One region of the Bradyrhizobium sp. WYCCWR 12699 genome, then DNA from elsewhere that is predicted to be linked to it. Evidence: riboswitches for the same ligand, from Rfam matches in the RefSeq annotation. Region 1 holds a riboswitch; each other region holds the start of a gene.

The links. Region 1 has a riboswitch for cobalamin ahead of RPS27_RS32570 (TonB-dependent receptor). Riboswitches for the same ligand answer to the same signal wherever they lie in the genome.
Region 2: linked by a shared signal. The riboswitch ahead of RPS27_RS33815 (TonB-dependent siderophore receptor) and the one ahead of RPS27_RS32570 (TonB-dependent receptor) in region 1 are both predicted to bind cobalamin.
Region 3: linked by a shared signal. The riboswitch ahead of RPS27_RS07955 (TonB-dependent receptor) and the one ahead of RPS27_RS32570 (TonB-dependent receptor) in region 1 are both predicted to bind cobalamin.
Region 4: linked by a shared signal. The riboswitch ahead of RPS27_RS33835 (energy-coupling factor ABC transporter permease) and the one ahead of RPS27_RS32570 (TonB-dependent receptor) in region 1 are both predicted to bind cobalamin.

The regions. Positions count from the first base shown of each region.
Region 1 covers NZ_JAVTJN010000039.1:358,469-360,662, forward strand. The annotation lists gene RPS27_RS32570 (TonB-dependent receptor) at 1-1,243, opposite strand, end outside; cobalamin riboswitch at 1,674-1,868, opposite strand; gene RPS27_RS32575 (CoA-transferase) at 2,073-2,194, opposite strand, start outside.
Region 2 covers NZ_JAVTJN010000039.1:628,892-631,085, forward strand. The annotation lists gene RPS27_RS33815 (TonB-dependent siderophore receptor) at 1-1,192, opposite strand, end outside; cobalamin riboswitch at 1,307-1,509, opposite strand; gene RPS27_RS33820 (histidine phosphatase family protein) at 1,582-2,154, shown strand; gene cobT (nicotinate-nucleotide--dimethylbenzimidazole phosphoribosyltransferase) at 2,147-2,194, opposite strand, start outside.
Region 3 covers NZ_JAVTJN010000007.1:86,368-88,561, reverse strand. The annotation lists gene RPS27_RS07955 (TonB-dependent receptor) at 1-1,293, opposite strand, end outside; cobalamin riboswitch at 1,407-1,621, opposite strand; gene RPS27_RS07950 (hypothetical protein) at 1,669-1,926, opposite strand; gene RPS27_RS07945 (fumarylacetoacetate hydrolase family protein) at 2,009-2,194, opposite strand, start outside.
Region 4 covers NZ_JAVTJN010000039.1:632,515-634,708, forward strand. The annotation lists gene cobF (precorrin-6A synthase (deacetylating)) at 1-336, opposite strand, end outside; gene RPS27_RS33835 (energy-coupling factor ABC transporter permease) at 379-1,056, opposite strand; cobalamin riboswitch at 1,093-1,312, opposite strand; gene cobA (uroporphyrinogen-III C-methyltransferase) at 1,358-2,089, opposite strand; gene RPS27_RS33845 (cobyrinate a,c-diamide synthase) at 2,086-2,194, opposite strand, start outside.

The DNA.
Region 1 (2,194 bases):
CCGCGCCGGCGCGCCAGGTCGTCGAGGAGAACGACTTTTCGAAGCTGTTGGCGGGCGTGACATAGTCGGTGCGCGTGACCGTCGGCTCATCGTGGCGGATGCCGGCAATCAGGGACAATTGCTCGGTGACCGACAGCCGGTTCTCGGCGAACAGCGCGTATTGGTTGGTTACGCTGCCGAAACTGGGGACCGTGGCGTTCGGACTGTTGAACACGCCAGGAACGAAGCTGTACGGGTTGACGGACGACGAGCCGCCATAGGGCGAGTTGTTGGTATGGGTAAAGTTGATGCTGTTGACGTCAAAGCCTGCCAGGAACTCGTTGGCCATGCCGAAGACATGCCCACGAAACTTCGCATCCATGCGATTGCCGACCTGCTGCTGGTCGTGAAAAATCTCGATATAGCTGCTTCGATTGATCAGGCCGGTGCCGGGATTGTAAGCGTAGCTTTCGACGTCCTTCCAGTGCCTCTTGGAGTTCAGGTAGTAGAGCGTGTTCTGGATCGAGATGCCATCAGCGACCTGCCATTCCGTCTTCGCCTGGCTCCAGCTATCGTGGTATCGGATGTGGCTGTCGCTGACGTTGTAATTCTTGAACCGAAGAGATTCATTGAGCATGCCGTTGATCAGCGGCGTGCCGAAGTAGCGTGAGGGATTGCGGTCGCCATAGTCCGTGGACAGTGTCCAGGTGACGTCTTCGTTCTGCCTGATCTGGACCACGGCATGGAGCGCGACATTCGAAGTCCTGTCACGATCAACCCAGCCGTCCGACATGTTGCCGGTGGCGGTGATGCGATAGGCGACGTCCCTGCTTACTGGACCTCCGCTATCCACGGCAATTCGCCGCGTCATGTTGCTGTCCAGCGACATCTCGGCCTGGTTGCGAGGGACCCACGATGGCAGTTTCGAGACGACGTTGATGGCACCGCCGACCGCACCCGCGCCGTACATCACCGAAGCAGGGCCGCGCAGCACCTCGATGCGCTCGGTCGACCATGTGTCGAACGGAAAGGTCACGGTGCCGGCGCCGATATAAAGCTGGGTGCCATCATAGAGCGTCATGACAGACCCAAGGCCCGTGAAGCCGCGGGTGTTGAACGAGACGCCGCCGTTGCCTGGTGCCGGGCTTGCAGTGAAGCCGGTGGCGTTCTGCGTCACCGCGTCGAGGATGTTCTGCTGGCCGCGTTCAGAAATGGTCTCGGCCGAGATCACCTCCACGCTGGCCGGCGTCTGCAGTCGCGTCAAGCTTAGTCGGCTGCCGGCCGTGCTAGCGCCGGTGAGGTTGAGCGTCGGTGCGGCGAATACGGGACCCGCTGGGTTGGTCGTCGGAGCCCGCGTTTCGGCGGTAGCTGCGTTTCGCTGCTGGTGTGGGCGCGCGAGGCGCGTGGAATCGCTGCGTCGGGCGCTCCGGGCATTCGGTGGCTTCGCCGACGGCTCCACTACGACAGGATCGAGCGTCTGCGCTGGTCTTGCGGATTGTGCCCAGCCATTGCTCGACACCACGAGGCAGGAAAATGCAACTGAACGGAGCAACGCGCAGCGTGGCGCGAAGATCTTACGGGAGGTCATCAATAGTCTCGCGATAACGTGGCACGTCACCGCGAACGCAGCTTGGCCGCTGCCTCAAGAGGAAGGCAGCTCAACACTCATCAGGACACCCCGCCCAATGTGCTCGCGTGTGACCACGACTGACGGCAGGTCTCCTGGCTCGCGGGTCGTTGCCTGTCGCCGCCTTCCCAGGCCCGCAGGCCCAGTGGCTTTTGACGAAGGCTCGCCGCTTACAGTTGCGGGGGCAGCCACGGCGTTGGGGACACCCGCACCGTATTCCCTATTGATCTCCCGAAAGAGAACCGTCGCCGGCAACCTAGTTTTATTTGCAAAGGACTGTCAACTGGCCATCGGGCGAATTGGCAACCACCCGGGGGCGGCGTTTCCCTCTCGGTCCAAATCAGGTGTGGCCCTTCGCGACATCTGCCGCAATTGCATGAGGACGGCAGTATCGACGCGAGGCAGATATCGACGGATGTTCAAGAGTACGCGCCCTAACCCGACCGCAGAGTGCAGACGCGATCCCCTACCCCGGACCCGGCATGTTGCCCGCGAACTGCGGATAGCATTCGCGCAGCTCCTCGCGGATCCGTCCCCGGATCAAGGCCAGCGTCGCGTCGTCCGGCGACGGCGTCGTGACCTCGCATT
Region 2 (2,194 bases), 270 kb from region 1:
CCTCATTGTTGAACCACGTGCGCTCGGCGCCGTAGCCATAGGCTTGGCTCTTCAGCATGAGGTCAGGCGCCAGCTTCAGCTCGAAGCCACCGCGGAGCCACACTTCCTGCGCCACGTTGCGATTGTCGAGAACGTTGTAATTGGTGTTGAAGGTGCGGTCGTCGATGGTGACGGCGCCGAGGTTGGTCTTGTTGTAGTTCGAGACGTAATTGCCGGAGACGATCCCGCTCGTCGCATGCGAGCCGCTGAAGGCGACCGGCACAAGCGGTGCGCCCCAATAGGCCTTGCCGCGATCCTCGCGATATTCGATCGCGCCCCAGATCTTGAGGCTGTCGGAGATGCGGTAGTTGAGCTGACCCGACACATCCAGCATCTTGGTATTGGTGTCGTCGACAAAACCGTTGAGCGAGGAACGGCTGATGTCGAAGCGGTAGTCGAGGCCTTGCACGTTGGTGCTGCCGCCCGAGCCGTAATGCGCGCGGAACGAGTTCAGCGAATCCCAGGAGAAGTCAGCCTCGTTCCGGATCGGTCCGGTATGCGGCTGCTTGGTAACGAAATTGATCGCACCGCCGGCGGCGCCCTCGCCCGACATCAGGGACGCCGGTCCCTTCAAGAACTCCACGGCTTCCAGATTGGCGGTGTCCATGATCCGCGAGGTCATGTTCTGCGGGCCGATCTTGATGCCGTTGTAGAGCGTGTTGATCTGGCTGTTGGTGAAGCCGCGCATCGAGAAGCCCGCCGGCTCCCCCGGCGCATCCCCGGAGGTGACGCCGACCGCGCCCTGCGCCACCTCGGACACGGTGCGATAGCCCTGCTCGCGCATGGTCTCGGCCGAGATCACCTCGACGGTCGCGGGCGTCTCGCGCACCGTCAGGCCGAGCCGCGAGGCGCTTTCGGCCACCGCATTGCTGTTGAGCGGTGTCGCCGCCTGCGTCTGTACGCCATCGCCCGGCACCGAAGGCTTTGGCGCTGCCGTCACAGCGGATCTGCGCGACGACGCGCGGAGGGCGCTTTGCCCCTCCCGGCCAGCAGGCTTCGCCTGCTTGCGAGATTGGGCCGGCGAGATTTCGACCGCCGGCAACCGTTCGCGAGCCTGCTGCGCCATCGCGGCGGGCAGATCGGCCACTGCCAACGTGAGCGCTGCGGAGGCGATCAGGAAGCGACGCGGTCGTAGGATGCGGATGGAAGACACGGCACAAAACCTCGGTATGACGTCAGTGGCACGTCACAGCGAACGAGGTCTCACCTTGGGCCTTGCAGCCGTCCGATGAAGCCGAATGTCTGTACTCCCCGACCGACATCTTCGCGTGTGACCACGGCTGGCGGCAGGTCTCCTGGCTCGCGGGTCAGTACCTTGCGTCGCCTTCCCGGGACCGAGATGCCCAGTGGCTCGTGATGCAAGATTCGCCGCTTACAGTTGCGGGGGCAGCCACGGCATTGGGGACAATTTCCCCGCACCGTATTCCCTTTTCATCCCCCCTCGGGGAAACCGTCGCGAGCATCTAGGATTACCATCGCGACGGAGTCAATGTATCCCATGCGCTGTTATTGCCACAGCGACCAACTTCCTTGGAGATGAGCATGGAAGGCGAGACCTTCCTCTGGCTGATCCGGCATGCGCCGGTCGACGGCATCAAAGGCACCATCCACGCCGCCGACGCACCGGCCGACCTCGGCGATCGCGCGCAATTGGAGGCGCTGCAGCGCCATCTGCCGCGGAATGCCGCAAGCTATGCCAGCCCGTCGCGGCGCACGGTCGAGACGGCGCGCGCGCTGGGGCTCGAACCGGAGCTGGTCAGCGAATTCCGCGAGCAGGATTTCGGCGACTGGACCGGCCATCGGCACGACGCGCTCGCTGCGACCGGCGGCGAGACTTACGCCCAGTTTTGGAATGATCCGGCCGGCGGGCGGCCACCGGGCGGCGAAAGCTTTGCGGATCAAGTCACGCGTGTCCGGCTCGGCCTGTCGCGGATCGGAGCCGGACCGGCCACGCTCGTCGTGCACTCCGGCACCATCCGCGCCGCGCTCTGCATCGCGCTGGATCTCACGCCGCAAGCCGCCTTGCGCTTCGTGATCGATCCGCTGTCGCTGACCCGGATCGATCGCCTCGCGACCGGATGGCGTGTCGTCTCGGTCAATCAGCGGGTCAGCTAGGCCTGTCCGGCACATTGGCTTCGGCAAAGGTCGCCATGCC
Region 3 (2,194 bases), on a different contig from region 1:
ATTGTGCCAGGCGGCGAGCCCCTGCCCGGCGCCGCGGTCCTGCCGGAAGCTCGCATCGTAGTAGTCGATGCCAGTCAGGAGCTGCGACGGCATGCCGAGCAGCAGGCTCTTCACGCTGAGCCGCGGCGTGATCGACCACGTCGTCAGGTTGGAATCGACATAAGTCGAGGTGAAGAAGGCAGGAACCGGCGCCGGGCTGGAGAAGAACGCGCTCTGCTGCTTCTTGTCGCGCACACCGCCGTCGACGATGAGATCGACGCCGTTGACCAGGGTCTTGGTGAAGCCGGCTGTCGCGCTAATGCCCTGCTGGTTGGCGTAGTTGAACGGCGTGCTGGTGCCTCGGCGGCTGGTCTTGAGCTCGTCGAGGCCGATGGAGGGATCGACGGTGCGGCCGCCCGGCAGGCGCAGCTCCTGATTGTCGCCGGTGACCGTGAGAAATGCCGTCAGGCCCGGCGTCGTGTAATTGAGATTGCCGACGCCATTCTGCTGGGAATAGCGATTGTTGTCGCGATAGCCGTCGGTGCTGACGGCATTGCCGTAGAACGAGGTCGACCACGGCCCGGAATTGAGCGAGGTCGAGACATTGCCGAGCCTGGTGTTGAACGAGCCGAAGCCGGCCTCGATGCGCGCGGTCACGGGCGGTCCGCCGCTTCCGGTCTTGGTGACGATGTTGATCACGCCGCCGACCGCGTTGTCGCCGTAGAGCACCGCGCCGGAGTTGCCGCGCGTGATCTCGATACGCTCGATGGAATTGAGCGGGATGGTGGAGAGGTCCACCTGCGCCATGTCGACATCATTGAGCCGCCGGCCGTTGACCAGCACCAGCGTGTTGGCGGTGGCAAAGGCGCCGAAGCCACGCAGGTCCACGCTGGTCTTGGCGCCGATCTGGCCGCCATAGAACGTCGTGATCTGGGCTCCCGGAGTCTGCGTGGCGATGATCTCGGCAAGCGTCTGCGACGGCGCATGCGCGATATCCGCGGCCGTGATGACGGTCGTGGCGGCTCCGACGATGCCGCCGTCACCCGCGACAGCCTCGGAGCCCGGGCCGGATGAGCCGGTGCCATTGCCTGCCGGCGCGACATTCGCGGCTCGCCGCGGCCTCGTCGTCTCGCCCTCACCGATCGCCCTGGCCCGCGTGCGGTTCTGATCGTCGGGCTTGCTCACCTCGACCGGCGGCAACTGCTCGGCGACAGCATGCTGGGCGAAGGCGGCGGAGAGACCGAGCGAATGGAGCGAGACGGATGCGAACAGGCCTACGCTGAGGCGCCGGGCAGCAGAAGCGAGACGGGACAATGTTGTAACCTCGGTATGACGTCGGTGGCACGTCACAGCGAACGAGGTTTCACGGCAGAGCGATGGGCTGCTCCGGTGAAGCCAATGTCTGTACTCCCCGACCGACATCCTCGCGTGTGACCACGGCTGACGGCAGGTCTCCTGGCTCGCGGGTCGTTACCTTGCGTCGCCTTCCCAGGACCGAGATTCCCAGTGGCACAGGACGAAAGATTCACCGCTTACAGTTGCGGGGGCAGCCGTGGCGTTGAGACAAATCCCGGCGTTGGGACGTCCCGCACCACATTCCCTTTTGATCTCCATGAGGAGAACCGTCACGATCATCTACGTGCCGTTCCGCCGGAGAGTCAATCGGCCAGTCGGTGTAGCAACTGCGGCTCAAGTCCGCCCTCGCAAACGCTGGGCCTGGGCCCAGGCGGCAGCGACATCGCGAGGCGGAACATCGACGCGCTTGATCGGGGTCAATTCGCCGGAGGCCGAGACGATCGCAGTCTCCTCGCGGCGGCAGCGCGTGCAGACAAAGCGAACCTCATGCGGCGACGCCGACCAGCTCGACCGCTTCACATTGGCCGCCATCGGCCAGGCGTCGCAATGCGAGCACGACACCAGAAATCGGCCGGGATCGAGCATACCCATTCCATCGGACTCCGCGTCCTGCCCTCGTCTTCAATGGCTAACCCATGTGAATCGTTCCGGTGCCCCAGCACCGTCGGTTCCGTCAGGCCTCGTCGGCGACGGCATTGCGCAGCAGGCCGACCTTGTCGATCTCGACCTCGACGACATCGCCCGCCTTCATCCAGAGCGGCGGGGTGCGCCGCGAGCCGACGCCGCCCGGCGTGCCGGTGGCGATGACGTCGCCGGGCTCGAGCCGGGTAAACTGCGAGCAATATTCGATCTGGCGCGG
Region 4 (2,194 bases), 270 kb from region 1:
GCCCCAGATCAGCAGCGCGACCTTGCCCTCACCCTTGAGATGATCTCTGATCGCTTTCGACCAGGTCGCGGCAACCGCATCGTGCCAGTCGTCCACGCCCTTGCGGTAATCCGCTTCCTCGGTGTCGCGCACGGGAAGATCGAACTCGGCGATACGCGTCGTTTGATTGGTCAGGACATCCGCGCAGATCGTCCGCCTGAGATCGGCGAGATCGGACTTCGCCGTTCCCTTGCGCGGGATCAGGACGAGATCGGCGGCGTTGATGGCTTCAACGGCGGCGCGCGTGAGCTGGCCAGGATCGCCGCAACCGATGCCGATCAGGGAAAGCGTGAGCATCGCAGGCGCCGGGGGCGGCCATGACGGCCGCCCCTTGTCTCTTTAGGCCGCGTTATGCAGGCGCGGGGTGACGAAGCCCGGCGCGGTGACGCCGCGCAGCGACTTCGCCAGCGCCAGCACGGCCAGATCAGCCAGCGGCTCGATCACGATGACCAGCGCGTAAGAGGCGGCGAACGTCGCGATGCTGGCGAGGTTGCTCATCGCAAAGCCCGAGCCATAGAGCGCCCAGAACGCGACCCAGCCGATCACGCCGGCCTGATAGGTCGTCGACAGCGCCAGCGCCTGGCGATACTTCAAATCGACATAGGCGGTGTTGCGCGGGATGATCCGCGTTGCGATCGCCTGGATCGCGAACAGCGGCACCAGGAGCGTCGTGACGTTCATGCCGTATTGCGGGATGTCGGCCGGCTCGAAGAACACGCCCTGAAGCAGCAGGCCGAACGCGAGGCCAAAGGCGGCGGGCGCCGCACCGAACAGCAGGAACAAGGTCGAGCCGAGAATGAAGTGGACCTCGGAGATGCCGACCGGGAAGTGCGGCAGGATCTCGAAGAAGACGAAGACGAGAACCGTCGTGGCCAAGGTGCGCGCGGCGAACGACGTCATGCCCTGCTCGCGTACGGTCTCGGCCGCGAGCTTCAAGGCAACGCCGCCTGCGGCGATGCCGGTTGCGTAACTCAACACGAGCTTGGCGCCCGTCACGATCCCGGGTTCGATATGCATGGCTCAGATCCTTCCTGCCGTCACACCCGACGGCCTTGGCCTCAAAACGTGCAGGGCCGGTCTCCTGGCTCGCGGTTCACTGGGTTCTCCGGCCTTCCCGGGCCTTGCGGCCCAGTGGCTGATCGGAGCCCCTCACCGCTTACAGTCGCGGGGGCGGCTGGGGTTTTGAGCGCCGCAACTTGGTCCGCCCATCCCCATTCCCGATTATGCTCCGGCGCTTTGCGCCGCGTTGAGCACCATGCCCCTCCTGTGTGCTCCTTTCGGCGCGCCTGCGTCAAGAGGCGAAGGGCGGCCGCGGCCGTCACGACGGATAATCCCCCGCCAGCGCGCCGAACAGGATCACGGCGGCGGTGGAAGCGGCGCCGCCGCGGGCAAGCTGCTCGGCAAGCTCGGCAATGGTGGTGCGGACCAACCGCTCGTCGGAACGGCCGAGGGATTCGGCGACCAGCGCCGGCGTATCCGCGGCGAGTCCGTGCGCGATCAATTTTGCGGCAAGCGCCGGAAAGGTGCGCCGGCCCATATAGACCACGGTCGTCGCTTCAGGATCGGCCAGCGCCCCCCAATTCAGGTTCGGCGGCAGCTCGCCGGTGACGTCCGCGCCGGTGATGAACTGCACCCGGCGCGAGGTGTGGCGCCTTGTCAGGGGAATGCCGGCCTGGGCCGCGGCGGCGCAAGCCGAGGTGACGCCGGGGACGATCTCATAGCCGATGCCGGCTTCGCGCAGCGTCTCGATCTCCTCCTCGAGCCGGCCGAATATCCCGGCATCGCCGGACTTCAGCCGCACCACGCGCGCGCCCGTTACCGCATAGTCGACCAGCAGACGGTTGACGTGATGCTGCTTGGTCGAAGGCCGCCCTGCCCGCTTACCGACCGCGACGAGATTGGCTTCGGGCCGGGCGAGATCGAGGATCGCGCCCGAGGCGAGATCGTCATAGAGCACGACGTCGGCCTCGCGCAGCCGCGCGGCGCCCTTGAGCGTGAGCAATTCAGGGTCGCCGGGTCCGGCGGAGATGAAGGAAACGAACCCGTTCACCGGTCCTCCGCGATCAGATGAAAGAACGTGCCGCTGACATGGCCGCGCAGCGAGCCGGTCTCGGCGATGATTGCACCCGTCGCATCATGCACGACCGCGAGCGGC